3 regions of the Pseudarthrobacter sp. TE3704 genome follow, and region 3 is predicted to be linked to each of the others. Evidence: riboswitches for the same ligand, from Rfam matches in the RefSeq annotation. Region 3 holds a riboswitch; each other region holds the start of a gene.
What was found. A riboswitch is a leader RNA that binds a small molecule or an ion and turns the genes downstream of it on or off. The one in region 3 is predicted to bind cyclic di-AMP.
Positions count from the first base shown of each region.

Region 1 (10,316 bases), on a different contig from region 3:
GTCCGCAGCGCGCTGGAGCACAGGATGAAATCCGGAACGATGTTGTGCTTGAGCAGCCAGCGTCCGGCCAGCGGGGCTTCCCGGTGTCCGCGTTCCTCCAGCGGCCGCTCATGGTCAGCCACGCCCCCGGGCCAGTCGGCCTTGGCATGCCGCATGATCACAAGCCGTCGAAGATGGTGCTCACTCATGCCCCAAGCCTAGTCGGCCCGGAAATTATGGGGCGCACCGACGGAGCCCAACCAGCCGCGGAGGCACATGCCCGGAGAGGCCGGACGCGCAAAAGCGGCATTTCGCGTAGTGCCGCATCGCCGGGGGCCACGCCGCCCGGGTTCCCTGGCCGAGCTTGCGAGGCGAGGGAGGCGGTGGGGAGGAACGAAGGAGGTGTCTAAGGCACGGCGAAATGCCGCTTTCGGGCGTCGCTGAGTGCTAGATCGAGTATTCCGGAGCGGCCCAGACCACAACTTCGGGGTGTTCGTAGAACCGGTAGCCCTGGCCGCGGACGGTGCGGACGGTGTTGGCGAGGCGGCCCAGCTTGGAGCGGAGCCGGCGGATGTGGACGTCGATGGTGCGCTCGTTGGGCACTTCCTCGGCATTGCGCCACAGGCCTTCGAGGAGTTCGTCGCGGCCCACGGTGCGGGTGCCGTTCTCCACGAGGTAGTTCAGGAGCTCGAACTCCTTGAACGTGAGGTTGAGTGACTCGCCGTCGAGGTGCACTTCGCGGCGGGCGAGGTCGATGAGGACACCGGACGGGCGCGGCTCCTGCGGCTGCTGCGGACGGGGCGTCTCCGTGCGCTGGCGGGAGTTGACGGTGGGGTCACCGAAGGTGGAACGGACGACGTCGAGCGCGGAACCGGGGGTGCCGGCGGGGGCAACGGCCACGGCCGCGTAGCTCTCGGCCCCGGTCACCAGGGACTGGGCGTAGGCGCGGATTTCCTGGGCGAGCTTGGCAATGGAGGTGCCTGCAGCGGCCGCGGTTTCCTCGTCGATGCCCATGTAGAGGACGAATCCGCGGGCCACGGTGTCGTTTGCGACGGGACGTACTGCGTTGGGTCCTGCTACCACAGGGGTGGGTGCGGTCAGGGGCGCAGACTCGGCCGGCGGAACAGCGCGCAGCTGGCCGTAGGAGTTGGGGTTGTATCCCTGCGGGGCGTAGCCCTGCGCCGGGAAGCTGCTTCCGGATGACGGCGAGAGCGACGGGCGGGGCCCGAAGCCGGGGCGCAGGCCGGAGGGCTGGCCGGCCTTGGCGGCGTTACGGACGGAAATGTGGACGTATCCGGATGCAACTGACATGGAATGCTTACCTCAATGTGAATGGCCGCAGTAGCGGCTCGAATGCTGGGTTTCCCCGCAATGCGAATTGGAGAGGGGCGCCCGACGCTGGGCTGGGGGGCGAATGCCTAGGAACTTCGGCGGGTGGGAAGGTCAGGCGTGCATTCGACAACAGCGCATGTCGGCAGCAGCTGATGTGCTGGGCCAATATTCTGCGGCTGCAGGTGCTGTTGAGTTCTTGTTCACATTGGAAGTGTGCAGCGTAACAATGGCAACTTGCAAGTAACAATGGACGCAATCGTCCGCATGGTGAGACAAAATGCTCCGTTGTGGCGCAGATCACGATTCCGGAAGTCCCTAAAGAATAACGTTCGTTATCCGATGAGTGGACCTCGAAGGGAGTATTTCGCAACATCCTTCGCCGAAACACTCCTTTCGTGCTCTTTTATTCAACTGAGGGCAGAATCCCAAAATCGGACTCCTTACCTCCCTGCTATGTCCAGCGGCGCGCTGGCGGGGCAGGAAAATTTTTTGGGCTGGGGCACCAAAAAGGATGGAACGGCACGTGGAGGCGTTACCGAAGGCCCTGCCCAAGGATCGGTGGCATCCCTGCAGCAGGAGCGGGGCAGTACAACCTCCCCAAACTCTCGCACCCGCACGGGTCCCCATCCGCACCCTGGTCGTGGACGATGAGTCCAGCCTCTGCGAGCTGATGAGCATGGGGCTGCGGACAGCCGGTGGTCCGTCGAAAGGATCGGAAGGCCAGGCGGCACCCTCCGCGGCCGAAGGCGCCAGCGGCCTGGGCCTGTCCATCGTGCAGTCGATCGCGGAAGCTCACGGCGGCCGGATAACGGTGACGTCACGGCCGAGCCGTGCGGAGTTCGCCCTGCAACTGCCACTCCTTCATCAAAAGGGGCAAGGCGACGCGCCGCCGTCGTGATCTCCGTTACCTAAATGTGACTTAAGTCCTGCACTCCTGTACCGTCGATTGGGTGCGGTTCCCGTTCGGACCGCATATCCGGATGACGCCAAGCTCTGCCACTTCCCGGATCTCCCCGATTGACCAAGGCAGAGGCGGGGGACCCACCGTCCCGGGCATGTACTGCCCTTGGGGTTAAGCCAGCACGTGATCTTTCCGTGTGGCCGGATGCCCTCATCCGAACCCGACAGCTAACTCCGCAGGTGTGAGAGGCGATCAATCATGTTCAAATTCCCGGTAGAACCGCGCCCGAAAAACGGCTCTGACAGCAATGCGGAGCGTCCTGAAGGCAAGAACTTCACCTTTGGCCAGCGTGCCGCAGTCCTGGCAGCGTCCTGTGCGCTGCTGGTCGGAGTAGGCGCCGCAGGCCAGGCGACCAATGCCATGACTACAGTCTCATCAAGCGCCCAGTCCGCAGCGGATTCGGATGCGCAGATGAGCATCGAGAAGAGCGAGATCCGGTCCAACCCGGCTCAGTCACCCGCGCCCCCTGCGATCAACGTTGTGCCGCAGGCGGCGGAGCCGGCACCGGCCCCCGCACCCGAGCCTGCTCCGGTTGAACCTGCTCCGGCACCGGCCCCTGAACCCGCGCCCGCTCCGGCACCGGCACCGGCACCCGAGCCGGCTCCCGTCGTCGCGGTTAATGACCCCGCAGGTGCCCAGGCTTACGCAGCCGGCCAGCTGGCATCCTACGGCTGGGCCGCGGACCAGATGCAGTGCCTGGTGACGCTGTGGGACAAGGAATCGGACTGGACCACCACGGCCACCAACCCCAGCAGCGGCGCCTACGGCATCGTGCAGTCCCTGCCTGCCGAGAAGATGGCGAGTTCCGGCGCCGACTACCTCACCAACTACCGCACGCAGATCAACTGGGGCCTGAACTACATCCAGGAGCGTTACCAGTCCCCGTGCGGCGCGCTGAACTTCCACTACGCCAACAACTGGTACTAAGCCTGCGCTGCCGCCGTTGAAGCGGCACTAGCATGTTGAAGCCGCCCTCTTCTTTTGAAGGGGGCCGCTTCTGTTGAAGCCGGTCCGGGGCCGGGTTTATTTTGAACCATGAACTTCACCACCACCATCCAGGGCAGCGGCAATAAGACCGGCATCGAGGTTCCCGAGCATGTTGTGGAGGGGCTGGGGGCCGGCAGGCGGCCTCCGGTGGTGGTGACCATGGCAGCGATGGCTGCGGAGCCGGCTGCGCAGGAGCGCTACGCCACCCTCAGCTACAGCGCCCAGCGGCGGTATGTAGAGCCGCTGGATAACGCCACGGCACCGGAAACCCGGGCGCGGCGGATCGCCAAGGTTGTGTCGGATTTCAAAGCCGCAAAGAAATAACCGGCTGGCCGTTGCCGTCCGCGTCCACAACGGCGGTGACACTGCTGTAGTCCGCGATGTGCAGCACGCCGTCCGGCAGCGGTCCGGTGTTCGGCCCCACAGCCACGGTGCGGATGCCAGCAGCAACGCCTGCGGCAATGCCGGCGGGGGCGTCCTCGAACACCAGCGCCTCCGCCGGGTCCGCTCCCAGGAGGGCTGCTGCCTTGAGGTAGCCTTCCGGGTCCGGCTTGCCGCGGCTCACCTGTTCGGCCGTAACTGCAATGGCCGGCATTGGCAGCCCCGCAGCGGCCATGCGGATATCGGCCAGCACACGGTCGGCGGAGGTGACCAGCGCGACGGCGTCGGTGGGCAAGGCTCCCAGCAGCCGCGCCGCTCCGGCCAACGCCAGGATGCCGTCCGTCCGGACCCGCTCCATGGCGCCGAGCTCCGCAGCCAGGGCGTGAACATCAGCACCGGCGGGGGCAAAGCGCCGGACGGTATCAATGGCCTGCACACCGTGGGACGTCCGCAGGATCTCCTCGAAGTCCAGGCTGTAGCGCACGGCGAATTCACCCCAGACCTCTTCCACCACGGCGGTGGAGTCCACCAGCGTGCCGTCCATGTCGAACAGGACGGCACGGCAGGTCAGGGTTCGTTGGCTGGCGGAAGCGGAATGGCTCATGCTTCCCATCGTGCCCTACCGGCCTGGGATGTACTGCACCGCCCACCTGTTGCCGTCGGGGTCTGCGAAGTAGACAAAGTGGCCCCAGTCCTGCACATCGACGTCGGTGACATCAACGCCGTTGTCCTTCAGGTGGCGGTGCGCGGCCTCGATGTCGCTGACCACCAGCTGCAGGTTGGAGCCCGTTCCGGGAGCGGCGTCGGTGAGCCCGTCGCCGATGCAGATCGAACAGGCGGAGCCGGGCGGCGTCAGCTGGACAAAGCGGATGGAGTCCGTGGGCCGCTCGTCGAAATCGGCGTTGAACCCCACCTTGTTGACGTAAAAATCCTTGGCGCGGTCCACATCGGACACAGGGACATATACAAGTTCAAGTTTCCAGTCCATGGGCACAGGCTACGACCGGGCCCGGGAATGCGGAAGGCTTCGCCCTTGCCGGCTTCCCGGAAGCCTTTACCGGAGCCCTACACCGGACCCTTTACCGGAGCCCTCGTCCGGAGCCCTTGTCAGGAGTCTCAAAGGCGGCGCTAGCCTGCGATGCCGTACAGGCGGTCGCCCGCGTCCCCAAGCCCGGGAACGATGTAGGACTTCTCGTTCAGCTTCTCGTCGATGGAGGCCAGGACGATAGTGACGTTGGCGCCGGACAGTTCCTCTTCCAGCTTGGCCAGGCCCTCGGGCGCCGCCAGCAGGCAGATGCAGGTTACGTCCGACGCGCCGCGCTTGAACAGGAACTTGATGGCCTCGCGCAGCGTTCCCCCGGTGGCCAGCATGGGGTCCAGCACGAAGATCTGGCGGTCCGTGAGGTTCTCCGGGAGCCGCTCTGCATAGGTGATGATGTCCAGGGTTTCCTCGTCCCGGGCCATTCCCAGGAATCCCACCTCGGCGGTGGGCACCAGCTTGGTCATGCCCTCGAGCATGCCCAGGCCTGCGCGGAGGATGGGAACCACCAGCGGGGTGGGCTTGGTGAACGCCGTGCCCACGGTGGTGCTGACGGGCGTCTCGATGGTTACCGGTTCCGTGCGGACCTCGCGGGTGGCCTCGTACGCCAGGAGCGTCACCAGTTCCTCCGTCAGCTGCCGGAAAACCGGGGACGGAGTGTTTTTGTCCCGGAGAACGGTGAGCTTATGGGCGACCAGCGGGTGGTCCACAACGAGAGTGCGCATGCGTCAAAACTATCATCCGGCGTTATCCTTGCCGCGTCCGCCGTGGCCGTCATGGTGCATGGCATCCGCCACGACATCGCGCACCACGGGGTGCTCGAAGGTGGGTGCCGGGCCTGCGTGCTCCCGCCGCCGGATCAGGTGGAACAGCCGGTGGGCCAGAATCACCATTCCCACCCAGGCGAGGCCCAGCAGCCAGCCGGCCATAACGTCCGTCAGCCAGTGGTGGCCCAGGAACACCCTGCTCAGGCCCATGGCGATGATGAAGATGACCCCCGCCGTGATGGCGGTGATCCGCGCCCAGAGCATCTGGAACTGCAGGCACATGATGTAGAGCAGCACGCCGATCACCACGGTGGTGTTCAGGGTATGGCCGCTGGGGAAGGACGGCGAGTTCTCGTAGGGCGGTACCGCTTCCGTGTGGTCCGGGCGGGTCCTGCCCACGAGCCGCTTGCCCACCGTGGTGGCCGTGGTGGACACCAGAGCCGCACCTCCGACCAGGATGATGGGCCGCCACGTCCTGCTTAGGAAGGTCAGCCATGCCGTCAGGATGCTTGCCAGGATGGGCATGCCGATTCCGCCGCCCACATTCGTGAAGCCGGTGACAAAGGCGTCCGTTTCGGGGTTCCGCAGCGTCTGGAAGTATTCGAGGGCGGGAATATCAAGGCCCGCCAGCCCTTCCTCGTCCACAACGTCGGAATACACCTCCGTGCCCAGCGCGGCAAGGCTGACCACCAGGGCTCCGCCTATGATCAGCGTCAGCCACAGGGCGGCATACGGCTTGATCCACTGGTCCATGCGGTCTCGGACGGTGCTCATGTGTGCCTCCCGGCGGATGTTCGTCACGGGCTCTGGGTATCCTTCGAAACTATCATTGAGCCATGGTCTCCGCTGAAAAACACGACACGTGGATGGGGCTTGCCCTCGCGGAAGCCCGCCGTGCCCTTGCTACCGAGGATGTGCCGATCGGTGCCGTGGTGTTGGGGCCCGACGGCGCCGTACTGGGTTCCGGACGGAACCAGCGGGAGGAGCTTGGAGACCCCACCGCCCATGCCGAGGTGGTTGCCATCCGCCGGGCTGCGGAGCGGTTGCGGGAGCGCGCGCTGCTCGACGGCGGCCAGGCGGACGGCTGGCGGTTGTCCGACTGCACGCTGGTGGTCACCCTCGAACCGTGCGCCATGTGTGCCGGCGCCATTGTCCTGGCCCGGATTCCCCGGGTGGTTTTCGGGGCGTGGGATGAGAAGGCGGGAGCGGCGGGCTCTGTGTTCGACGTCCTGCGCGAGCGCCGCCTTAACCATTGGGTGGAGGTGTATCCAGGCGTACGGGAAGCGGAGTGTGCGGTGCTGCTGCGCGATTTCTTCGCCGGGCACCGGAGCCGGCTTTAGGATCTGTCAGACGGCCGGTGAAGGACAGACGCCGGTGAAGGTCAGGCGGCCATGCCGGATCCGCCAAAGAGTTGTTCCGCACGGCGGATGAGGTGTTCCGGGACGTCTGCGGCAGAGCCCCAGTTCCTGCCCCGGCCCAGGAAGACTGCGGTGCCGCGCGGCACCACCACGTCATCCACGCCGCACTCCTGCATCAATCGCGCGGCCCGGGCATTGACGGGATGGTTTGCATAGTGGCCTTCGGCGTTCAGATAGACGCACCAGTCGCCGCGGATGACGTCCTCCAGAACCCCGCACACCAGGCCCTCAAGGACCTCCGGGTTGTATTCCAGGCGCTCAACGCGGACAGCCTCGGCGTCGTCGTCCGGGATGATCAGTGCTCTGTACTTCGTGGTGTCCACCATGTTTGTCTCCACCAGGTTTAACACCAGAAAGCTACGTTGTGTTCCCCAATCGAGCGGGGCGGCTAAGGGGCGGACGCACCTTTTGGGCCGGGTGTGGCCAGGGCCTCCAGGACGATCTCCGCGGTCCGGTTCCAGTCCGGCAGGAGGGTCCGGGCTTCCATGGCGGCACGCCGCCATGCCCCACGGATGTCCGGGTCCCCAAGCCAGCCGCGCAGCACCCCAGCCAGCCTGGCCGGCCCCTCCCGGTCGCCCGGCACAAGGGGCACTGCCACTCCGGGAAGCCGGGGGCCGCCGTCGTCAGCTGTCAGCCCGGCAAGCCCCAACGCTTCCACCGCTCCCGTCCCCTGGCGCACTACCACCGGAAGGCCCCGGGCAAGAGACTCTGTAACCACCATTCCGAACGCCTCAGCCCGGGACGGCAGGAGGCTCAGGTTGGCAGCATCCCACTCCCGGTCCAATTCTTCGCCCACCAGCTCGCCGGTCAGCCGCACCCGCTCCTCCAGTCCGTTGGCGGCGATCGAGGCCCGCACCTGCCCCGCATACGCGGGGTCGGCCTGGTCGGATCCAACCAGCCCCGCCGTCCACTCAAGGTCCTGGATCCGGGATAACGCATCAATCGTCAGCAGCTGGTCCTTGTTGGGCAGGAGGGCCGCCACGGCAATCATGTGGGGTGGCCGGGAACCGGAAGCAACAGGTGCGGGATCCACACCGGGCAGTGCAACCCTGATGCCGTGAAGCCCGTGCCGCTGCGTCAACGTGGCCGCCGTGCTGCTGCTGGTGCTGATGAGGCCGGAAGCGGCGCGAAGAGCGCGCCCCTCCCGCTTCCATGCTGGCCCGCCGGGGCCATCGGGCACTGTCATGTGGAGCAGCACCCAGGTCTCGTGCCCTGCCTTGGCTGCAAACTCCATCTCGTCCGGGGCACCCACAGCCACCAACCCGTCCACGATGACCACCGCCGGCCCCCGTCCCGCCTCCGGTTCCCACGCCCCGAGAAGCGTCCCCAGCCGGCGTCGATCCTTCGCCGAGGCCTCGGGCCAGGATCCTTCCACCGCCAGCACCTCGACGTCGGCTCCCAATCCCTTCAGCCCTTCCACCATCCGGGCGTTGTAGGCGTTCCCGCCGGAATGATGGTGGATGTTGCCGGGGACCAGCAGGCGGATGGGTCGCATGGATCAGGCGGAAAGGTCCAGCGAGAAGGTGGCCCACGCGTCCGGGTTCTCGCGGAGGGTGACGTCGATTCCTTCAAGGTGGCGGCCGTCGTCGTGATCCTTGATCTTTTCGGCGACCGACTGGGCGATGTACTGGGCGAGCGCCTCAGTGGTGCTGAGCTTGCCGGCAAAGTCAGGATGTGCGTCCAGGTTGCGGTAGTTCAGCCCTGCCAGCACCTCCTCGATGACCGTGCCGGCGGCGCCGATGTCCAGGACGATGGCGTCATCATTGAGGGCACGACGGCGGAACGCCACTTCCGCGACGAAGGTTGCGCCGTGCAGGGCCTGGGCCGGCCCGAAGGCCTCCCGGGGCAGGCTGTGGGCGATCATGAAGTGGCGGCGGACGGTCAGGCTGAACATGGATTACCTCGTGGCTTGGGGGTCGATGGGCGGGGTGGGCTTTGCGGTGTCCTGGCTGTTTCAGGCGCCCTGCTGTTTCAGGCGTCCTGGCTGGTGTCCTGGCCGCCCTGGCTGCTGTCCTGCGGGTACTCGATGACGTGGCAGAGCGCCTCCAGGGTTCCGTGGGCCAGGCCCTGCACTACCTCCGGCAACTCGTCGAACGGGGACGAGCCGGTGAGGAAGGCGTCAAACACCGGATCGGCCAGCAGGGAGACGGCCAGGTCCAGGCGGTCTGCGTTGGTCCGGCGGTGGCGGCGGGCGCGAGCCACCACCCCTACCTGGCTTGCCCTGATGGAGAGGCGCCGCGCGTGGAAGTCCTCCCCCAGCGGCAGGGTGACCTCGCGGTTGGCGTACCAGGACATCTCGATCACGTCCCCTTCGTCGCCCGCCAGCTGCAGGCTGCGTTCCAGGCCCTCCTGTGAGGCGGAGCAGTGGAACACGATGTCGCAGTCGGCCAGGGCCTCATCGGGGTGGGCGAAATCAACGTCCAACGCATCCGCCAGCTGTTTCCTGCCGGGGTCCAGGTCCACGAGCTGCAGGCGGTCCAGGGGGAAGGTGCGCAGGAGCGTGGCCACCATGCCGCCCACCAGGCCTGCCCCTACCACTGCAACCCGGTCCCCCAGCCGAGGTCCGGCTTCCCAGAGCGCGTTGATTGCGGTTTCCACCGTTCCCGTGAGGACGGCGCGCCGGGCGGGGACGCCGTCGGGAATTCTTGTCAGGTCGGCAACCGGGACGATGTAGCGGTCCTGGTGCGGGTTCAGGCAGAACACGCGCTGGCCCTTCCAGCCCTCCGGCCCGTCCTCAACCACTCCTACCGACAGGTATCCGAATTTCACCGGCCCGGGGAACTGCCCCTCCTGGTGCGGAGCCCGCATTTCCTTGGCGACCCGTGGCGGGACAGCACCGTGGTGGACCACCATTTCGGTGCCCTTGCTGATGCCGGAATAGAGGGCGCGGACGAGGGCCTCGCCGGGGCCGGGGGCCGGCAGTTCCTCGGACCGGAGCTCGCCGTGTTCACGTTCGGTGGTCCAGTAGGCGATGGCGTGGACGGGATTCTGCGCGTTAGTCATTGTGCTGATGAATCTAGCTGGACGGATGGGTGCGGGGAAAGTCTGACACCAACGGCGTGCCTCTTCTCAGAAGTTGTGTCCGGTGCAGCCCAGGGAACGCCCGCCCGCGGCAGAACCGTTAGGCAGAGCCGGCCGCTAGGCAGAGCCGGCCGCTAGGCAGAGCTGGCCGCTAGACAGAGAGTCGTTCCAGTATCGCCTCCTCGAAAAGGCTCCTCTCCCCGGGCAGGCACCCTCGAGGCAAGTGTGGTGGTTCCCAGTCCTGGTGTTCGCTTTTGTAGCGGCGGCCTGTTGGTGAGATCCAGCTGGGTGGTTCGTTTTTGGTGGCCGGGGTGGGTGTCCAGCCGCTGGTGTGCCTGAGGCGGTGGTGTTTGCGGCAGGGCTGACCCAGGTTACTGATCCCGGTGGTCCCACCCTCGTGCCAGGCGAGAATGTGGTCTGCTTCATTGTCC
Region 1 is NZ_JBWCCJ010000008.1:190,819-201,134, reverse strand. Features, by position in the region: gene ACZ9BC_RS19810 (SixA phosphatase family protein) at 1-188, opposite strand, end outside; gene ACZ9BC_RS19805 (winged helix-turn-helix domain-containing protein) at 427-1,290, opposite strand; partial or broken gene ACZ9BC_RS19800 (ATP-binding protein) at 2,036-2,209, shown strand; cyclic di-AMP (ydaO/yuaA leader) riboswitch at 2,313-2,465, shown strand; gene ACZ9BC_RS19795 (aggregation-promoting factor C-terminal-like domain-containing protein) at 2,471-3,199, shown strand; gene ACZ9BC_RS19790 (YdeI/OmpD-associated family protein) at 3,308-3,583, shown strand; gene ACZ9BC_RS19785 (HAD-IA family hydrolase) at 3,564-4,244, opposite strand; gene ACZ9BC_RS19780 (glyoxalase superfamily protein) at 4,260-4,628, opposite strand; gene upp (uracil phosphoribosyltransferase) at 4,769-5,404, opposite strand; gene ACZ9BC_RS19770 (phosphatase PAP2 family protein) at 5,417-6,220, opposite strand; gene ACZ9BC_RS19765 (nucleoside deaminase) at 6,283-6,786, shown strand; gene ACZ9BC_RS19760 (DUF3846 domain-containing protein) at 6,828-7,190, opposite strand; gene ACZ9BC_RS19755 (glycosyltransferase family 4 protein) at 7,253-8,359, opposite strand; gene ACZ9BC_RS19750 (6-pyruvoyl trahydropterin synthase family protein) at 8,363-8,758, opposite strand; gene ACZ9BC_RS19745 (zinc-dependent alcohol dehydrogenase) at 8,836-9,867, opposite strand; gene ACZ9BC_RS19740 (HNH endonuclease signature motif containing protein) at 10,037-10,316, opposite strand, start outside.
Region 1: linked by a shared signal. The riboswitch ahead of ACZ9BC_RS19795 (aggregation-promoting factor C-terminal-like domain-containing protein) and the one ahead of ACZ9BC_RS20550 (M23 family metallopeptidase) in region 3 are both predicted to bind cyclic di-AMP.

Region 2 (10,316 bases), on a different contig from region 3:
CTCCCTCCTGTGCTGCAGCAGTTCAGCGCTTGCCCGGGCAGCCTGCGCGGCCAAGGCGTCCACCCTGGCGGTGGCGGACTGCAGGGCGGCGTCGGCCACGGCATAGTCCGCAGCCGATGTCACTGCGGCGCTCCCCAGCGACTCGGACTGGGCCTGGAGACCGCTGAGCAGGTCATTGATCCTGTTGATTTCGGCGGCCTTGCCGGCCGCCGTTTGCTGGGCCTTCTGCACGTCCTCCCAGGACGGATACCCGCCGGGCGGCGCCTCGTCCGCGGACGCCGGGAGCAGCACGGCCGAAGCGGTGAAGGCAACGGCCAGCAGGCCTCCCAGCAACGGGGATCTCGCCTTGGTCACGAACGGGGACATAGTTCCGAAGCCTACCGGTGGCACAAAGGCCCCGTGGGTCACAGTAGCCACATCGTTACATTTCCGTGTGGTGGATACGAAAGCTGAAGACAGCTGTCGCGTAGCACCCGATTCCGCCCTCGGGGCAGTGCCGATCCTAGACTTGTCCCATGGGCGGGAACAGCGCACCGGCACGCACTCGAGCGCTCCTTCCACGCCTTCGCCGCCTGCGGCTCCTGGCCGCAGCGGCAGCGCTGGTGGCGGTACAGGCAACGTCGGCCTGCACGCCGACGCCGGCGCCGCGGGCTACCGGGCCGGCACCGACTGCCGCAGCAGGGCAAGGACCCATAGCTGTCGAGCTAAACCAGTCGCGGGACCAATATGGCAAGCCTGAGGTCCAGCTGCAGCTCACCAATACGTCGGACGCTGCTGTGACGGTGATCCAGGCCGAAGTCATCTCTCCCTTCTTCAAAGGAGCGATCAGCTGGATGCCCGCCGGGGGTGGCATCGAACTGCCGCCCGGCCAGCCGAAAAGCCTGCCGGCGGCGCTTCCCGCTGCAACGTGTGAGGAGCACCCGTCCCCGGACGGGGAAACGGCGACGGCCACCGTGCTCGTGACCTCACCCGGACAGGCCCGGCGCCGGCAACTGACCTTCAACGCCTCAGATCCATTCGGGGTCCTCCGGCGCAACAATGGCGAACTCTGCCTCGCCACCGCAGTAGCCGCCGTGGCGGACATCCGCCTGGGCACCCAGCTGGAGGTGGCGCCGGACGCGCGCACTGCCGTCGTCCATCTTGTGGTGGCCCCGCACATGGCAGCAGATAGGACAAACCCGGACCAGGCGGCCCGATCCCTGACCATACGGAGCATCGGCGGCACTCCCCTGCTGGCCGAAGCGCCCTGGAATCCCTGGCCGGAAAACCTCACCGTCGCGGCGGGTGACGGGCCCAGTCAGTTCCCATTGCACTTCCGCCCCGCCCGCTGTGACCCGCATGCAATTGCGGAGGACAAAGTGGGCACTGTCCTGCCTCTCCACGTCACTGTCAACGCCAGGGAGGGACCCATCCGCGTTCCAGCAGAAGCAGTGTTACGTGCGCAACTTTATGACTTTGTTACGCGGTCCTGCGCGCAGGGTTAGCAGCGGACTATTAGGCGAGGTCAAGACGGGATCCTTCTGTGCAATCAAGACGATTGCCTAATCCGAGAGGAGGGCCTCGTATGTTATCCAAATGTGACAATCAGCGGCTGGGCGGGTTATGGTCTTTCACGTGTCCCTCCCAAGCGGGACATTCCCCTCAGCATGCCGAGCCCTGCCGCTGATACGGGATTCAATCGCTTTCCTGTTGGCAGGGACGGGGGAACCAAGTTTCCGCGGCTTTTTAAAGCCTTGGGGTTAAGTCGACAGCGCCTCGTTCCGTTCGGGGTTGCTTTCGGCCGGGTATCTCCAACCCGAACCCGACAGCTCACCCCGCAGGCATGGGAGAGGCGATCAACCGTGTCAAAAAATTCCATCACCGCCCGTCACCGCGCGACTCCGGCCCGCTCAATCGTGCTTCACGGTTTGGCTGTTTCCGCCAAGTCCCAGGCCCGGACGCTCGGCCGCCCGGCCCTCGCAGTTGCCGCTGCATCCGGCATTGCGTTCGGCGTCGGAGCTCCGGCCCATGCAGGCGTGACCGGCCCGGACAGCACCGAAGCCACTAACGTCCAGGCCTACTCAGCGCCCGCCGCCGCAGTTGCCGCCCCCGCAGCAGCAGCCGCCGCCAACGTCCACACCGTTGTTTCCGGTGACACCCTGGGCGCCATCTCGGCAGCCAACGGCGTCAGCCTCAACGATGTCCTCGCCGCCAACGGGCTGGACATCTCCACCATCATCTACCCGGGTGACCAGATCACCATCCCGGGCGCCGGATACGCAGCACCCGCCGCCGCTCCGGTCCAGGCCGCATCCGCTCCCGCGAACACCGGCATGAACATCTCCTACGCCTCCACCGCCCCCGCTCCGGCACCGGCCCCCGCACCGGCACCGGCTGCTCCCGCCGCCACCGGAACGGGCACCGGCGCAGCCATCCTGGCCAACGCCTACGGCCAGCTCGGCGTCCAGCAGGATTGCACCGCCATGGTGGAGAAGGCCCTCCGCGCCGTCGGCAAGTCCGTGGGAGACCTGGCCCCGGGCCAGTTCTACCAGTACGGCTCCGTGGTGGGCACCCCTGCCCCCGGTGACCTGGTGATCACCGCCGGCCACGTTGGCGTCTTCGCCGGCAACGGCCAGGTTGTCAGCGGCGGCGTTGACGGCTTCAAGACCGAGGTCCACTCCATCAGCTGGCTCAGTGGAGCTTCCTTCGTCCGCGTAGCTTAATTCCGCAGGCGCACCGAAGAAGCGCAGACAAGGGCGGCAGCCGGGATATCCCGGCTGCCGCCCTTGTTTCGTTCCCGGTCTTCCGGGCTACGTACCGCAGAAGGTCATGTAGGTGCCGAAGTCTTCCGGCGGGCCTTCCGTATAGCGTTCAAGGCCCGGGCGTTCATCGTAGGGAGCAGTGACGGCCTGCAGCAGCCCGTGCAACGGATCAAGGTCCCCCTCGGTGGCGGCCGCGAGCGCTTCCTCCACGAGGTGGTTGCGCGGGATGTACACCGGGTTCACCGAATCCATCAGGTCAGCGTCGGGATCCAGTGCCAGCCACTGCCCGGCCCAGGCGTCGAACGCAGCGAGGTCCAGGACCATGCCGCGGGCCGGCCGGACGTTCCCCCGCGCTGCCTGGCCGAGGTTCCGGAAGAACTGGGTGTAATCGACGGGCCCGTCCTTGAGCAGCGCCACAACCCCGTCCACCAGCTCCGATGCTGCGGCGTCCCCGGGGCTCCCGGCAGGGGCTTCCGGCAGGCCCAGCTTGGTTTTCATGCCGCTGAACCAGGCATCACTGTACTGCTTCCGGAATTCGCCCAGGGCTTCCACGGCGGGGGTAACGGCCTGCTCCTGGTCCTCATTGAAAAGCGGCAGCATCGCTTCGGCGAGGCGGGCGAGGTTCCATTCGGCCACCACGGGCTGGTTGGCGTACGCATAGCGCCCGCCGACGTCAATGGAGCTGTAGACCGCGGCGGGATTGAAGGCGTCCATAAAGGCGCATGGTCCGTAGTCGATGGTTTCACCGGAGATGGTCATGTTGTCCGTATTCATCACGCCGTGGACAAACCCCACCAGCATCCACTGCGCCACCAGCGAGGCCTGGGCGGACACTGCGCCCTTAAAGAGCGCCAGGTATGGGTTGTCTGCTTCTGCAGCGGCCGGGTAGTGCCTGGCGATGGCGTGGTCCGCCAGCCGGCGCAGGAGCTCGATGTTGTCCGTCGCCCGCGCGTACTGGAAACTCCCCACGCGCAGGTGGCTGCTGGCCACCCGGGCCAGGACCGCGCCGGGCAGCATGTCGTCCCGGCGCACCTGCCGTCCGGTGCCCACCACGGCGAGCGAGCGGGTGGTGGGGATGCCCAACGCATGCATTGCCTCGCTCACCAGGTACTCCCGCAGCATGGGCCCGACGACGGCGCGGCCGTCGCCTGCCCGCGCAAAGGGTGTGCGGCCCGAGCCCTTGAGGTGGATGTCCCGCAGGCGGCCGTTGGCGTCCACGATCTCGCCGAGGAGCAGGGCCCGGCCGTCGCCGAGCAGGGGCGAGTACCCACCGAACTGGTGTCCGGCATAGGCCTGGGCCACGGGGGTTGCCCCTTCCGGCAGGTGGTTGCCGAGCAGGAGCCGGACGCCCTCGGGCGTGCGGAGGTAGTCCGGGTCGAGTCCCAGCTGATGTGCGAGCGCCTCATTGAAGACCAGGAGCTGCGGGTCGGGGGCTTCCTCCGCCTGCCAGGGAACCGCCAATTCCGCCAGTTCCCTGGCGAAGCGGCCGTCGAAAGTAACTGTTGATTCTGCAGAGGCAGTCATGGATTAACCCTATCCCTGTCGTTTGTCCGCCGGTTGACCAGCCAGGTAACCAGCCACAGGACAACACCGATCGCCATCAGTCCGCCGGCAATCTGGTATTGGATCACATTGCGGCCTACCCACGGGCCGGCAAGGAACGCGCAGAGCAGTGCCGCCACGAGGGGCAGCTGTCCAGGAGAGGTGAAGAACACCTTCCGGTCAGGGTCCCGCTTGCGCCGCAGCACCAGGCAGGCCACGTTCACCACGGTGAAGACGCACAGCAGCAGGAACGCCGTCGTGCCGGACAGGTTGGCCACAATGTTGCTCTTGGGATCGCTGGTCACGTAGAGGATCAGGCCCAGCGCGAGGATGGTGGAGAAGGCGATGCCGGCCCAAGGGGTGCGGCGAACGGGCAGCACCTTCCCCAGGGCCCGTGGCAGGACGTGTTGCCGGGCCATGCCATAGATGAGGCGGCTGGCCATCAGCATGTTGATCAGGGCTGTGTTGGCTACGGCGAAGACGGCCAGGAACGGGAAGACCCTGTCGATCGGGAAGTCGGGTGAGCCTTTGTGGACAACCTCCAGGAGCGCCGCTCCCTCAGCTTCCCGGATCCCTTCAAGCTCAGTGGGGGACAGCACGCTGACCACGGAGACCGCCACCAGCATGTAGAGGAGCACGGCAATGCCGAGCCCGGTGAGCATGGTCCGGGGGAAGATCTTCTCCGGGTTCCGGGTTTCTTCCACCATGTTCACCGAGTCTTCGAAGCCCACCATGGCAAAGAAGGCGATGGAGGTGGCGGCGGTGACAGCCAGGAACAGTCCCTTGTCCTGGTAGTCGTTGAACACGAAGATTTCGCCCGGATTGCCTGTCCCCTGGGCCATCACGTAGAAGCCGACGCCGATCACGATGCAGAGCGCGATCATCTCCACGAGGGTCAGCACCACGTTGAATTTGACGCTCTCCCCCACTCCGCGCAAATTGATGGCCGCCAGCAGGAGCATAAACCCGAGGGCCACCGCAGTGATCACGCCCTGCCCCGGATCACCCATCACCCCGTTGATCTCCAGCCCGCCGAAAAAGTTTTGGGCCAGGACGTTCGCCGATGTCGATGCGCTCGTAATGCCGGAACAGACCACGGCGAAGGCCACGAGGAAGGTGACGAAGTGGATCCCGAATGCTTTGTGCGTATAGAGCGCGGCCCCCGCAGCCTGCGGATACTGGGTGACCAGCTCAAGGTAGGAAAAGGCTGTCAGCGTCGCCACCACGAACGCCAGCAGGAAGGGCAGCCAAACGATGCCGCCCACTGTCCCGGCCATGGTTCCGGTCACGGCATAGACGCCGGCGCCCAGGATGTCCCCCACGATGAACAGCAGGAGGAGTTTGGGGCCAAGCACCCGTTTGAGGGCGGGTTCCTTGTCTTCGGGAGTAACGTCAAACACTTCTTCCGATGTGGCACTCACTGTCCGCCTCCTTGCGGGTTCGGTGGCCGGGCTCCGGTGTCCGCGCCACGTCTTTCACTCTGATCCTCCTTGCGCCCTTTGGCAATGCTCCCGGTGCGCGCACCGGGTCCGGCCGGGACCCCGCCCTCCGGCCAGCGGTCACGCCGGGGGAAGGCGATCCGTTGCAGGTCATGGGCGGCAATGACACGGGTGCTGTCCGCCCGCGCGGCGGCGTGCCCGGCAAGCATGGCGAGGTCGTCGCCGTACCTGGACGAGAAATGCGTGAGCACCAGGGTGCCGGCAGCGGCGCCTGCCGCCAACTCCCCTGCCTGCCCGGCGGTGAGGTGGCGGTACTGGTCCGCCAGCCCGGCGTCGTCGTCGCTAAAGGTGGACTCGGCGACCAGGAGGTCCACGCCGTCGGCCAGCTCTTCCGCGCCCGTGCACGGCGCGGTGTCCATGACGAACGCAAAGCGCTGCCCGGGCCGGGGCACGCTGACGTCTTCCAGGCCGACGCCGGCGAGGGAGCCTTTGCGCTGCAGGCGCCCCACGTCGGGGCCTTCAATGCCCGCTGCCGCAAGCAGGTGGGGCAACAGGGTGCGGCCGTCCGGTTCCGTGAGCCGGTAGCCGTAGGTTTCGATGCGGTGCTTCAATGGCCGGACGTCCAGTCCTTCAGCAACGGCCCCGGACGCGCCGTGGGGGTGGAGCCTCAGGTCGATCCCGGGCGAACTGATGGAAACGAGGGCCTGGACCACATCCTCCCCGGACGCGGGATAGTGGAGGTGCACGGGATGTGTGACCCCGTCCAAAGCCATGCGGGACAGAACGCCGGGCAGGCCGAAGCAGTGGTCGCCGTGGACGTGGGTGAGGCAGATCCTGGTGATCTGGGTTGCCGATACACCGGCATGGATCATCTGGCGCTGGGTGCCCTCGCCGGGGTCGAAGAGCAGGCCTTCGCCGTCCCAGCGCAACAGGTACCCGTTGTGGTTCCTGGTGCGGGTAGGGACCTGCGATGCAGTTCCAAGGACAATGAGTTCACGCATGGTTAAAGGGGGAAACCAAAAAGCAGGCTCCGGAGGAACCTGCCTTGTGGTGTGTCATGTGGGGGTCAGTGCCGCCTGAGCATTCCCATAATCTTGCCGGCGATGCCACTTTGCCTGCCGCCCACCGCACCGGTTGTGTGCGGGGTGCGTCCTGGTGCGCCGATGCCGCGCCGGCGCACTGTTCCGCCGGTCTCGGTCCTGCCTGCGAATCGTCCAGCGGCGTTCTTGATCATGCTTCCCAAGTTCATGTGAAACTCCTTCAGTCTTGATCTTGCCAACCGATATTCATCAGTCTGCTTAGTATTTTAGCCCACTTTGGGCTGAAGGCCAGATGCTGTTGGCTTTAGCGTTCCAAATCGTCGGGATCGAATTCGCTGAGCGGGGAACCGCCGAAGTTCTCCGTATCGTCGCTGCCCTCGGCTTCCGGGCCGCCGGGGTTCTCGCCAAAGTCAACGTCTGCAACGGCTTCGCCGAGGGTCGGCGTGCCAGGGGGCACCTGCTCGTCGCCGGCCTCGTACCGGGCTTCAGCCGTCTCGTCCCGCAGCGTCTGATCGCTCAGGAAGTCCTCTTCTTCGCCGGATACGGCCTCGTCCTGGAGCAGGGGATCTTCCTGCCAGCGGTCCGGATTGTTTTCGGCGGCACCCGGGTAGCTGTCCGGTTCGCCGGAGACGGGGTCGAGTTCGAAGGATGCGGCGGCGCCGGGAGTCTCGTCGAGAAGTACGTCGTTTTCCTCGACAACTTCCAGCTCGTCGTCAGGGAGGTTCTGTTCAGTCATGATGATGCCTTCCTCGTGATCGGCTTACCCAACAATAGTAAGCATACTGATGAACGGCAGGGGTGGAAACTTGCCGTCCACCGGATTAAAGCTGCTGCCCGAACCAGGCCAGCGTGTCGTTCCACGCGGCCGTTGCTTGCGCTTCGTTGTAGCGCTCGCCGGTGTCGTTGTGGAAGGCATGGTCGACGCCGGGATAGACCGTGAGCTGATGCGTTACCGACGTTCCGGCCAAAGCGTCCCGGAGTGCCGGCATGGCTCCGGTAATGCGCTGGTCCAGCTCGGCGTAGACGCCGAAGACGGCCGCCTTGATGGCAGGGACCCTGCTGAGGTCCGGGGCTGGTCCGTAAAACGCGGCAGCGGCTTTGAGGCCGCTCAGTTCTGTGGCCGCTTGCCAGGTAATGCCGCCTCCGAAGCAGTAGCCGTTCATGCCAATGCGGGCAGGGTTAACGAAGTCCTGTGCCGCCAGGTAGTCGAAGGCCGCGGCGAAGTCGCCCACATGGCGCGGTGCACCGGCCTTGGTCAGCGCACCCGGCACGGCGTCGGGGTCCATGCCCGCCGTTCCCCCTTCCCTGCTGAGCAGGTCAAGAGCGAGGGCGCTGTAGCCTGCCTTGGCAAAACGCCGGGCCACGTCCTGGATGTGCGGCGTCAGTCCCCGGTTTTCGTGGCAGATCATCACGGCAGGACCGGCCGCGGCGCCGTCCTGCCGTGCAAGGTAACCACTGATGTCCGTGCCGCCGGAGGGGAAGGTGACGGTCGACGTCGTTATCCCCTGCGTGCCCTCCGGAACGGACAGCGGGCTCTTGGCTCCCGGGACGGCGCCCGACGTCGACGTGCCGTTGCCCGCCGTCGAGGATGACGGACTGGGCGTGGGCATGGGGTCCGTGCTGCGCGGGACCTCCTCGGGCGTGCAGCCCACAAAAAGCATGGCGGCGGAAGCGGCGGTCATGCTCCCGGTGATGAATGCGACCCGGCGGGTGAAGGTCCGGTGGGTCATGTCGCCGGCCCGGTAGTCGTCGAAGAATTCCTCGATCAGGTACTTTTCGAATTTGCCCAGCTGGACCATGGCCGCCTCCTGGAGTAGATCACCATCGTTGCCTAACTCCAGGCCGACGACAAGGGGTTTTCGGCTGCCTGGACCGGTCGGTTGCCTCTTCTCCCCGGGTGCCAATGCTGTTAGATTTGCACCCCTGAAGGCTGGCCGCTGCCAGGACATTCCGGAAGGACCGATGATGCTCTCTGACACGTCACGTCCCGTCATCGAGGCGACCCTGCCCGTGGTGGGAGAGCATATCGGGGAGATCGCCAAACGCTTTTACAAGCACATGTTCGAAGCGCGGCCGGACCTGCTGGACGGTCTCTTTAACCGGGGCAACCAGGCGGACGGCCGCCAGCAGCAGGCGCTGGCCGGATCAATCGCTGCGTTCGCCAAGTATTTAGTGGAGAAACCGGACCAGCTGCCTGACCACCTGCTGTCACGCGTTGCCCATAAACACGTCTCGCTCGGCCTCAGCCCGGACCAGTACCAGACCGTCCATGACCACCTGATGTGGGCAATCGTGGATGTGCTGGGCGACGCCGTCACCCCGCCGGTTGCCGAAGCCTGGGACGAGGTCTACTGGCGGATGGCGAACATGCTGATCAACAAGGAACGTGGCCTCTACAACGCGGTTCACCTTTCACCGGGCACCATCTGGCGCACGTGGCGCGTGGCCGAGCGCATCCAGGAGACCGGGGATGTGGTTACCTTCGTGGTGGAAAGGACCGACGAACGCGAGGTCAAGCCGTCCCTGCCCGGACAGTACGTGACCATCAAAATGCTCATGAACGACGGCGTGCATCAGCCGCGCCAATACAGCCTCACCCGCGCGGACGACGGGAAACACCGGCATTTCGCGGTCAAAAGGGTGCACGGGTTGAGCACTCCCGACGGCGAGGTGTCCAATCTGCTGCACAACGACGTCAAGGTGGGCGACGAGGTGGTGCTGTCAGCGCCTTTCGGCGACGTGGTGCTGGGGTACACGGACAGGCCGGTGGTTCTGGCGAGCGCAGGGATCGGCATCACGCCGATGGCCGGAATGCTGTCCCACCTGGTAAAGGCCGGCTCGCAGCGCCAGGTGATGTTCCTGCACGCAGATGACAGTCCGGCCTCGTTTCCGCTCCGCCGGCAGGTCACCGAAGACCTCAGCCTGCTGGCTGACGGGTCCCTGTACACCTGGTTCCTGAATCCGGAGGAAGATTCAGGCGGCACCTCATTCCAGGGGTTCATGGACATCAACGCGGTGGAGTTTCCGATCGACGCCGAGTACTACCTCTGCGGCCCGCTGCCGTTCCTCCAGGCTGTCCGGAGCGACCTGATCGCTACGGGAATCCCGGCGAAAGACATCCAGTACGAAGTCTTCGGGCCGGATCTCTGGCTCGCCGACTTCCAGTAGCCATAGAGAGAGGAAAACCATGGCACAGTTCACAGGCGCAGTTGCGCTGGTCACCGGAGGTGGCTCCGGCATCGGCGAAGCAATCTGTAAGGAACTCGCGGCCAAGGGTGCCAGCGTGGTGGTAACCGACATCAATCTGGAGGCGGCGGAGCGCGTTGTCCAGGAAATCGCTGGCGACGGCGGGACCGCCTCGGCCGTCCGCCAGGACACGGCGAACAGGGAGGACGCCGAGATGGTTGTCCGCCACGCTTACACCGCCGCAAAGCATGGGGTGGTGGGGATTACCAAGAACGCCGCCGCCGAATACGGACCCCAGGGCCTGCGCATCAACTCGGTTGGCCCCGGTTACATCCGGACGCCGCTCGTTGAGAGCAGCCTCAGCGCCG
Region 2 is NZ_JBWCCJ010000002.1:443,077-453,392, forward strand. Features, by position in the region: gene ACZ9BC_RS06020 (aggregation-promoting factor C-terminal-like domain-containing protein) at 1-354, opposite strand, end outside; gene ACZ9BC_RS06025 (hypothetical protein) at 516-1,484, shown strand; cyclic di-AMP (ydaO/yuaA leader) riboswitch at 1,670-1,838, shown strand; gene ACZ9BC_RS06030 (LysM peptidoglycan-binding domain-containing protein) at 1,842-2,702, shown strand; gene ACZ9BC_RS06035 (protein adenylyltransferase SelO) at 2,790-4,265, opposite strand; gene ACZ9BC_RS06040 (APC family permease) at 4,262-5,704, opposite strand; gene ACZ9BC_RS06045 (ribonuclease Z) at 5,701-6,723, opposite strand; gene ACZ9BC_RS06050 (hypothetical protein) at 6,789-6,971, opposite strand; gene ACZ9BC_RS06055 (hypothetical protein) at 7,067-7,498, opposite strand; gene ACZ9BC_RS06060 (dienelactone hydrolase family protein) at 7,584-8,561, opposite strand; gene ACZ9BC_RS06065 (globin domain-containing protein) at 8,728-9,930, shown strand; gene ACZ9BC_RS06070 (SDR family NAD(P)-dependent oxidoreductase) at 9,950-10,316, shown strand, end outside.
Region 2: linked by a shared signal. The riboswitch ahead of ACZ9BC_RS06030 (LysM peptidoglycan-binding domain-containing protein) and the one ahead of ACZ9BC_RS20550 (M23 family metallopeptidase) in region 3 are both predicted to bind cyclic di-AMP.

Region 3 (10,316 bases):
TTGCACTCATTTGACTAAAGCCAGCGGGTGGGATCGACAACTTCGCCGTTGACCTGCACCTCAAAGTGGAGATGGCAGCCGGTGGAGGCTCCGGTGGTCCCGCTCAGCGCGACAACGTCGCCGCGGGAGACCGTCTGGCCTTCTGTCACGCTGAAGGACGACAGGTGGTTGTAGGTGGTCTCCAGGCCGTTGCCGTGGTCCACCACTACGCGGTTTCCACCGCCGTACTGGTGCCAGCCAACAAATGTCACGGTGCCGGTGGCAGCAGCGAGGACGGAGGTGCCGCACTGTGCCACATAATCCTGGCCGCGGTGGAAGTCGCCGGAGCCGCCGGTGATGGGGCTGACCCGGTAGCCGAAGGGGGATGCAGTGGACATGGTGGCGAGCGGGGCACCAAGGCTCCCGGCAGAAGCGGCGCTCGAGACGGCCCCGGCAGACTGGGCACTCAGGAGCTGCTTAAGCTTGCCGTCCGGGTCAGCCTGCGTGACAACGGCCGAGCGGCTGAAGTCAATCTGGGCTCCCGCCTCGGCGGTGACAGCCGGCTGGGGCGTAACTGCCGAGGCAGCGACGGGTGTGCCTCCGCCGTCGGTGGCCATCACAGGGCTGGTGGCCGGAACAGTCACGGTCAGCACCAGGCCGGTGGCGGCAAGGGCAATACCGGCTTTTTGGCCGATGCCGCTGGCGGAGGCAAACTCGGTGATCTGCTGGAAGGGACCCCGACGGCGGCGCGCATCACGGTGGAGATCGCGGGGGCGCTCCGTGTGGATGACTTCGACGACACGCGGTGTCGAAGCGGGGCTGGCCGCGCGGCGGCGCCCCCTGGAGGTCTGCATGGACAAGAAGGATTCCTCTCTGAAAGCCTGCGAAGTTAGCTGTCGGATTCGGGTCAGAGAGTTCAAAGACCCGGTCCGCCGTAGGCAAGCTTCGGCACAGAGATATCCCCGGAAAGGGTTCCTTCGCTGGAAGAGGCTTGCTGCTGACGGACTTCACCCCAAGGCAGTCCCCCGCTGCCGCTTGTGGTTCCCCCGCCTCTGCCAGTTATTGCTCGTGCACCTGGTCCGCTGGCAGAGCTCGGCTCCGGATCAGGTAACGCTTTAGTATCAACGCTCGCGTTCAACTATAGAGGCTTAAACCCCAAAGTAACAATTCCGTTATCTTTGCCTAAATGCCATTCGATAGGGTAATCGCGCCCGGGCGGATCCTCTACCGGACCGTGACAAACACGTGGGCGGCCACTTCCGGTGGAAGCTCCAGCGCACCTTCAATGCCGGGTACCCGCACGGAGATGTAGTCCCCCACCCGTTCGAGCGACACGGTGGCGCCGGGGCGGATGCCGCCCTCATCAAGCTGGACCAGCAGTTCGGGCTCCACCTGGATGGGTTCGGCCAGCCGGCTGACGGTTACCGCCGACGCAGGACCGTATGTTTTCATCGCTTCCAGCAGGCTCACGGCTCCGTCGGAACCGCCCGGCAGGGGCTGGCCGCCCAGGGCAGCGAGTCCCGGGATGGGATTGCCGTAGGGCGACTCCGTGGGGTGGTCAAGCATCTCGTAGATGCGCCGCTCCACCCGTTCGCTCATGACGTGTTCCCAGCGGCAGGCTTCGTCGTGCACGTACGCCCAATCGAGTCCGATGACGTCGGCCAGGAGCCTCTCGGCCAGCCGGTGCTTTCGCATCACTTCGGTGGCGCGCTTACGGCCGGTTTCGGTGAGCTCAAGGTGCCGGTCGCCGGACACCACCACCAGCCCGTCCCGCTCCATCCTGCCGATGGTCTGGGAGACCGTGGGTCCCGAGTGGCGGAGCCGCTCGGCAATACGGGCCCGCAGGGCAATAATGTTCTCTTCCTCAAGCTCCAAAATGGTGCGAAGGTACATTTCCGTAGTGTCGATCAGATCCGTCATCCAGCTCAGCTCCTCGAGCGCAGTACCTTGCGTTGTCCCACCGTATCGCCTATCACTGCGACGTAGTCCGGTGGCAAGCTTAGCCTATTTTGACTTTGTCCGAATAGTTCGCGGTTGCCCGCAGGACGTCTCAATGGCTGGACTATGACGGGTCCGGTTCCCGCCGAAACAGCTGTTCAGGCAGAATGGGAAAGGCCTCAGTTGCAGTCATTGCCGGCTGCCGGCCAGCGACCATCCACCCGTTCGGACCAAAGCCACGTCCACGCCCAAATTGGAGCCCCTGTGAGCGAACCCAGCATCACTATTCCCGCCGACCTCCTGCCTCAGGACGGGCGGTTCGGCGCAGGACCTTCCAAGGTCAGGCAGGAGCAGATTGATGCGCTGTCCGCGGCATCGAAGAACATCCTGGGCACCTCCCACCGGCAGGCCCCGGTCAAGAACCTCGTTGGCTCGGTCCGCGAAGGCCTGAGCCAGTTCTTCCGCGCACCCGAAGGTTATGAAGTAGTCCTGGGCGTGGGCGGCTCCACGGCATTCTGGGATATTGCCAGCTTCGGACTCGTGGAGAAGAAGGCCCAGCACCTGTCCTTCGGTGAGTTCGGGTCCAAGTTTGCGGCCGCAACCAACAAGGCTCCTTTCCTGGACGCCTCCTCAATCATCAAGTCCGAGCCGGGCACCCGCCCCGTGCCCACGGCCGAAGCAGGCGTGGACGTTTACGCCTGGCCCCAGAACGAAACCTCCACGGGTGTTTCCGCTCCCGTGCAGCGGGTGGCAGGTGCCGATGAGGGCGCGCTGGTGCTGGTGGACGCCACCTCGGCTGCCGGCGGCCTGGACGTGGAAGTTGCAGAGAGCGACGTCTACTACTTTGCACCGCAAAAGAACTTTGCCTCCGACGGCGGACTGTGGCTTGGCCTGTTCTCCCCCGCTGCCGTGGAACGCGCCGCCCGGATCAAGGCCAGCGATCGCTGGATCCCGGATTTCCTGGACCTGCAGACCGCCATCGACAACTCGCGCCTGAACCAGACTTACAACACCCCGTCGCTGTCCACCCTGGTGACCCTGGATGCCCAGGTGCAGTGGCTGAACTCAAACGGCGGCCTCGAATTCGCGGCCAAGCGCACGGCGGACTCTGCTGGCCGCATCTATTCATGGGCTGAGGCTTCGGAATTCGCCACCCCGTTCGTCGCCAACCCGGATGAACGCTCCAACGTCATCGCCACCATCGACTTTGACGAGTCCGTGGACGCCGCCGTGGTGGCCAAGGTCCTGCGCGCCAACGGCATTGTGGACACCGAGCCGTACCGGAAGCTTGGCCGCAACCAGCTGCGCATCGCAACATTCGTTGCCATCGAGCCGGCTGATGTTTCCGCATTGCTGGCCAGCATCGACTACGTGGTGGGCGAGCTGCGGAAGTAGGCCGCAGGGACGCCTTTTAACGTTCGACGGCGCCGCCCGGGTCCTGCCCGGGCGGCGCCGTTATTGTGTCCCCGCTTTGCATGTCCCCCGTTGGGAGACGTCGGCACTTACTGCGTGCCGGCGTCGTCCCCGGAAGACTGCTCCCCAAAATCAGTGTCCGCCGGATCAGAGTCCGTTGCCTCCAGATCCGCGGCGTCCACATCCTTAGGCTCCACGTCCGGGGCTTGCAGGTCCTGGCCGGCGCCCTCATGCCCTGCAGGTACCCCGTCCGGAACCGGCCCGGCGGCGTCCGCCGGGGCTGTCTCCTGTTCCGAAGTCTCGGCTTCCTGTTCCTGGGCGTCCTCCGGCCGGACCCGTTCCGCCCACGGCACCCACTCCGGGGCCAGGATGGAATCCTCGGACGGCAGCAGGCCCAGCTCGCTGACGGTAACCACTTTGGAACGGGAGTTGCGGGTAAGAACCGCGTACCACTGCCACCCTGCGTAGCCGGCAAGCTTCGACTCGAACAGGTGCGTCACCAGGCGGTCGCCCTCGCTTTTGGCTGCCAGGTGGGGCCCGATGTCGGAGGCGGCGGTGATGCCCTCCAGGGCCGCGCGGGCGGTGTCGACGGCGGCAGCCAGGAAGGCATCAGGCCTTCCGGTCCGCCACACAGGCACACCTGCCGGCGGGCGCTTTACAACGCTTTTCGCACCGGCGGGGGCTGCGGTCCCGGCCTCCCCCGGAGTGGGACCTGCCTGGTCCTGCGCCTGTGCCGCCGGCTGTTCAGCTTCCGGAGTCATCAGTGCCTAAACGTCCAGCTCGTCGGCAACCTTACGCAGGGCAGCCGCGATGGCCTTGCCCTTGTTGCCTTCCGGGTATTTGCCTTTGGACAGGGTGCCGGAGAGGTTGTCCAGCACGCTCACCAGGTCCTGGACCAGCGGAGCAAGGTCCCTTGCGCTGGGCCGCTTGGCCTTGGCGATGGACGGCGTCTTGTCCAGGACACGCAGCCCCAGGGCCTGCGCACCTTTCCGGCCGTCGGCAACGCCGAACTCTACGCGGGTGCCGGCCTTGAGATCCGTTACACCCTCGGGCAGCGACGATTTGGGCAGGAAAACCTCCTGGCCGTCCTCGCCTGCGAGGAACCCGAAGCCCTTGTCCTTGTCATACCACTTGACCTTGCCGGTAGGCACGTAATCAACCTTCTTCGTTCTGCTGTCGTGAGACACGGCCGGCCGCCACCGCATCCGCAGTGTTGTGCGGGTTCAAGGTATGGCAGCTGCAAACCGTGTTGGTCTGTATCTTTCAAGGTTATCCTGCCCGGTGCCCGAATCCTGCTTTCAACGGCGTCAGGTAACGCCGTTCACGCCCGCCGCCGCAGGGGCTGTAGCGTTACGTCCATGACACCCTCGCGATACCGGCGGCCCATCATGATCGTCGCCGCAGTCATTGCCGTGCTCTCCCTGGCCGCCGTGGGAGCTGTCATGGCCCTTGCCTTCGCCGGCTCGGTGGCGCCGGCGTGGGTCACCTATTCCGCACTGTACGGTTTGCCTGTGGCGTTCCTCCTCATGCTTTTCCTTGTTCTGGACAGTGTTGCCGGGCGCCGCCGGGCAGGAAAGCCTGACCAGCGGTAACGTTGGACTGATGTCCCTTATTCGCGCGCTCAGCAAGGACCTTGAGGCACGCAGCGATGACTCGTTGCGGGCGCTGTTCGCCGCGCGGCCGGACCTCATCTCCCCCACCGTTCCGGATTTCTCCGCCCTCGCCGCGCGGGCAAGTGCACGGGTCAGCGTGCAGCGGGCCCTCGAACGGCTCAACAGGCCGCAGATGCAGGTCCTCGAAACCCTCCATTTATGCACCAACACGGACACTGAGCACAGCGCCTCGGCGGCCGGGCTCAGGAAAATGATCTCCGGCGCCACGCTCGCCGCGGTTGAACGGATCCTGGCAACGCTGCAGGAACTGGCCCTGGTGCACCGGGCATCGCCCCCGCACGGAACCCCGTCCTCCGCCGCCAGGCAGCGCTTCTACCTTCCGGTGGGCTGCCTCAAGGACGTGGTGGGCCTTTACCCGGCAGGCCTGGGCAGGAGCTACACCGAGCTGGTCCGCCTCCAGCCGGCGTTCGCGCAGCGGGCGGTCCAGCTGGTCTCCGAACTGCACCGCAGCGGCGTCGCCATCCACGACGCCACTACCCCCATGGAGGCAGCCCTCGCCCTCCAGCACTGGACCTCTTCCCCTGAGGCGCTGCAGGAAATCCTCGCCGGAGCCCCTGAGCGGACGACGGCGTTGCTCGCCAGGTTCCGCAACTGGGCCATGGGTGCCGTGCCCCAGGCGCAACGCAAGGCGTCCATCACCGCCGAGGGGTCCGACGTCGGGCCCGTTGACTGGCTTCTGGCCCGCGGCCTGCTGGTGCCGCTGGATGCTGCACATGTTGAACTGCCGCACAGCGTAGGGGTGTCCCTGCGGGGCGGAGCGATCATCAACGATTTCACGCTATCGCCGCCCATCCCGGAACTGGGCAGGACTACCGCCGTGCTGCGCAGGAACGCGGCGATGAGTGCCATCTCGGAAACCCTGCGGCTGGTGGGTGAGCTGCTGCATGCCGTACGGGAGCAGCCGCTGGCCACGCTGCGCAGCGGCGGGGTGGGGGTCCGGGAGATGCGCCGGCTCGCCGACGAGCTGCGGGTGGACCAGGCACGCGTGGGGCTGCTGCTGGAACTCTGCGGGCTTGCGGGCCTGATCCGGCTGGATGTGGATTCCTCCTCCTGGGTCCAGCCCCCGCAGCTTGAGTGGCTGGTCCTGCCCCGCCAGGAACAGTGGCTGTGGCTGGTGAACGCCTGGCTGGCCAGCGAACGCGTCCCCTCGCTGGTAGGCCAGCCCGTCAACGGTGCCCAGGGGGCTGGAGGGCACCGCACGGCCTCCGGCAGCACCATCGTGGCGTTGTCCGCCGAGCCCCAGCGCCCCGACGCTCCCGTGATCCGCAAACGCATCCTGGAAATCCTGCACCAGCTCACCACCGAAGCGGCAGCGCCGGACGGCACGGCGCCGGTACTCGACGCCGCCGCGGTCCTCCAGCGTGCCGAGTGGGCCCAGCCACGCATGGCGCGGCGGTTCAGTTCATTGATCCGGGGCGTCCTCGCCGAAGCCGAACTGCTTGGCCTGATGGGATCCGGCGCCTTGAGCCAGCTGGGCAGCGCCTTCGCCGAAGACCAGCCGGATGCCGCCCTCGACATCCTGGGCGAGCACCTGCCCGCCGCGCTGAACCACGTACTCCTGCAGGCCGACCTGACCGCCGTCGCGCCGGGCTACCTGGCCCCTGAACTGACCGAAAAGCTTCTGGTGATGGCCGATGCCGAAGGCCAGGGCCCCGCCACCATCTACCGGTTCTCGGACAACTCCATCCGGCGCGCCCTCGACGCCGGCTACGACGCCGCCGGCCTGTTGGACTTCCTGCGGGAACACTCCGCCACCTCCGTTCCCCAGCCGCTTGAATACCTCGTGGAGGACACGGCGTCGCGGCACGGCAGGCTGCGGGTAGGCGCGGCCGCCAGCTTCATCCAGAGCGACGACGAATCAGCCCTTGCCGAGCTCCTGTCCGGGCCCAAAGCAGCCCGGCTGGGCCTGGTCCGCATCGCGCCCACTGTCGTGATATCCACTGCCCCGCCACGGGAGGCAGCCCAGGTCCTGCGGAGCCTGGGCTTCTCCCCCACGGTCGAAGGAACAGAAGACCCCGCAGTCCGGCTCCGCAGAACTCCTGCCGCCCAGGAAAGCCTTCGGCCGGTCTACACGGAACCGCGGACCGCGCCGGCAGCCGAGGACGTGGACGCCCAACTGGCCGTGCTGCGGCACGCCGCTCCCGCCGTCGGCCACCATGGCCACGGTGGCCATGCCCCGTCAGGGGACCACTCAGGCGAGGCGGCCACCCAGCTGGGGCTTGAGGCCCTGCAGCGTGCCATCAGGCTGAAGCAGCGGATCAGCATGAACGTGGTGGACAGCCTGGGGAATGCCAACCTGGAAATCGTTGTTCCCTTATCGGTGAGCGGCGGACGCGTGCGGGTGTTCGACCCCGCGAAGGAAACGGAACGTGTCCTGTCCATCCACCGCATTATCGACATTGAGGCTGCAGAAGAACTGCACCAGTGAAGGACTCCCCCGCGTGAACGACGGACCCCTGATTGTCCAGAGCGATAAAACCATCCTCCTGGAGGTGGACCATGAGCTGGCCACCGAGGCGCGGCACGCCATTGCGCCCTTCGCCGAGCTGGAACGGGCCCCCGAACACATGCACAGCTACCGGCTGACGCCGCTGGGACTTTGGAATGCCCGCGCCGCCGGCCTCGACGCCGAGAGGGTCCTCGACACGCTGTTGAAGTACTCGCGGTTCCCGGTGCCGCATTCGCTGCTGATCGACGTCGAGGAGACGATGTCGCGGTACGGCCGGCTGCGCCTGGAAAAGGACCCCCAGCACGGTCTGGTCATGCGGACGGACGACTATCCGGTCCTGGAGGAAGTGATCCGGGCCAAGAAGATCCAGCCCCTGCTGGGGCCCCGGATCGACGGGGAAACCGTGGTGGTGCACGCCTCCCAGCGCGGGCAGCTCAAGCAGCTCCTGCTCAAGATCGGCTGGCCCGCAGAGGACCTGGCGGGCTACGTGGACGGCACCCCGCACCTGATCGCCCTGAACGAGGACGGGTGGAAGCTGAGGCCCTACCAGCAGCTGGCCAGCGAGAATTTCTGGGCAGGCGGCAGCGGCGTGGTGGTGCTTCCCTGCGGGGCCGGCAAAACGCTGGTGGGGGCAGCGGCGATGGCCACCGGATCAACCACTACCCTGATCCTGGTCACGAACACCGTGGCTGCCCGGCAGTGGAAGGACGAACTGCTGAAGCGCACCACCCTGACGGACGACGAAATCGGCGAGTATTCGGGGGCAGTGAAGGAAGTCCGTCCCGTGACCATCGCCACGTACCAGGTCCTCACCACCAAGCGCGGCGGGTTGTATCCGCACCTGGAGCTGGTGGACGGCCACGACTGGGGCCTGATCATCTACGACGAAGTCCATCTCCTGCCGGCGCCGATTTTCCGTATGACAGCGGACCTGCAGGCCCGGCGCCGGCTGGGGCTCACCGCCACCCTGGTCAGGGAGGACGGCCGGGAGGGCGAGGTGTTCAGCCTGATCGGACCCAAGCGCTATGATGCGCCCTGGAAGGACATCGAATCCCAGGGGTACATTGCCCCGGCCGACTGCGTGGAGGTCCGGGTGGACCTGCCGAAGGACGAACGGGTTGCCTACGCCATGGCCGAGGACGCGGACAAGTACAGGCTGTGTTCCACCTCCGAATCCAAGACCCTGGTGGTGGAAGAGCTCGTGGCCAGGCATGCCGGTGAACAGCTGCTGGTGATCGGGCAGTACATCGACCAGCTGGACGACCTCGGCGCACGGCTGCAGGCGCCGGTGATCAAAGGTGACACATCGGTGAAGGTGCGCCAGAAGCTCTTCGATGCTTTCCGGGCAGGCGAGATCCAGACACTGGTGGTGTCCAAGGTTGCCAACTTTTCCATCGACCTGCCGGAGGCCTCGGTTGCCATCCAGGTGTCCGGTTCGTTTGGATCACGGCAGGAGGAGGCGCAGCGGCTGGGCAGGCTGCTACGGCCCAAGAAGGACGGGCGGGCGGCCCGCTTCTACTCCCTGGTGGCCAGGGACACCCTGGACCAGGACTTCGCCGCGAAGCGCCAGCGTTTCCTGGCCGAGCAGGGCTACGCGTACCGGATCATGGATGCCAAGGACGTGGGCCAGCCCGGCTAAGCGCGCACCGCAGGCCCCATCGGCCACTCCATGGGTGCACACTGGGAGGCATGCGTCCGAAAATACGTCCGGTCATTCCGTTGCCAGGCCAGGAGTCGGTCTGGGACTACCCCCGTCCGCCGCGCGTCGAGCCGAGCCGGGAACGGATCAGGATCATTCTCGGCGGGGAACTGATCCTGGACACCACGGATTCCCTCCGTGTCCTTGAGACTAGCCATCCTCCCGTCTACTACGTGCCCCGTTCCGCGTTCATCCCGGGAGCCCTGGAGCCTGCGCCCGGAAGCAGCTTCTGCGAGTTCAAAGGTTCAGCCCGCTACCTCACTGTCCGGGGCGGCAGCGCGGTAGCGGAAAGGGCGGCCTGGTTCTACCCCGAGCCCGTCGCGGGATACGGGGACCTGGCAAACCGTGTGGCGGTCTACCCCGGCAGGATGGACTCCTGCGAGGTGGACGGCGAGCGCGTGCGTCCGCAGGCCGGCGGCTTCTACGGCGGCTGGATCACAGACCGGGTGGTGGGTCCGTTCAAGGGAGAGCCGGGGACCATGGGCTGGTGAACCCGCGGACTCCTACCTGCCGTGTCCGTGCAGCATAACGCCTTGGGAAAAGGCGCAGACTGCGGGAAACCGCAAAGAGTTGATGACGACATTGTTCGTGCACTTTCCCGGCAGTACGGTCAGAGCGCTGGGTTACATGTAGGGAACAGGTCCCGAACTCAGATCGGGACCTGAGGGCTTGGCTGACGGCCTGGTCCGTTTCGTAGAACACGGCTTCACATGCGCAGATCGACCTTCCTTTGCCCCGGCCCACAACCAGCAATGACCGCTGGCTTCGTGCTGCCCAACCGACTCCGTTACGCGACGAAGCGACGACAGGAGTAGTCCGGCCGGGCCCCTCTGCGCGGGCCACGGCCGATCAAATATTGGGGAGATGCTGGGGATTTCGCCGGCGCAGGTCATCTGCCTGTTCCGAAACATCATTCGCCACTCTGAAGTGAGCACACACCCATGAAAAACATTACGCGCGCCCGTTGGGGTGCAGGAATCGCCTGTCTGGCTTTAATCCTTTCCGGCGTTACATCGGCACAGGCAAACCTGCCCGGTAGCCCCTTCGACGCCGGTGACGGCAACCTGTTGGTGAATGGCGTTGAGGACGACTGGGCCAATGCGGCGGTCAGCTGCACCGGCACAATTGTTGGTTGCGGCCTGGACCTGCCCACAGGCCAACAGGA
Region 3 is NZ_JBWCCJ010000009.1:123,071-133,386, forward strand. Features, by position in the region: gene ACZ9BC_RS20550 (M23 family metallopeptidase) at 15-833, opposite strand; cyclic di-AMP (ydaO/yuaA leader) riboswitch at 844-1,056, opposite strand; gene ACZ9BC_RS20555 (iron-dependent transcriptional repressor DtxR) at 1,204-1,899, opposite strand; gene serC (phosphoserine transaminase) at 2,182-3,312, shown strand; gene ACZ9BC_RS20565 (DUF3027 domain-containing protein) at 3,420-4,091, opposite strand; gene ACZ9BC_RS20570 (cold-shock protein) at 4,098-4,481, opposite strand; gene ACZ9BC_RS20575 (hypothetical protein) at 4,689-4,922, shown strand; gene ACZ9BC_RS20580 (helicase-associated domain-containing protein) at 4,933-7,431, shown strand; gene ACZ9BC_RS20585 (DNA repair helicase XPB) at 7,445-9,091, shown strand; gene ACZ9BC_RS20590 (DUF427 domain-containing protein) at 9,142-9,642, shown strand; gene ACZ9BC_RS20595 (MSCRAMM family protein) at 10,093-10,316, shown strand, end outside.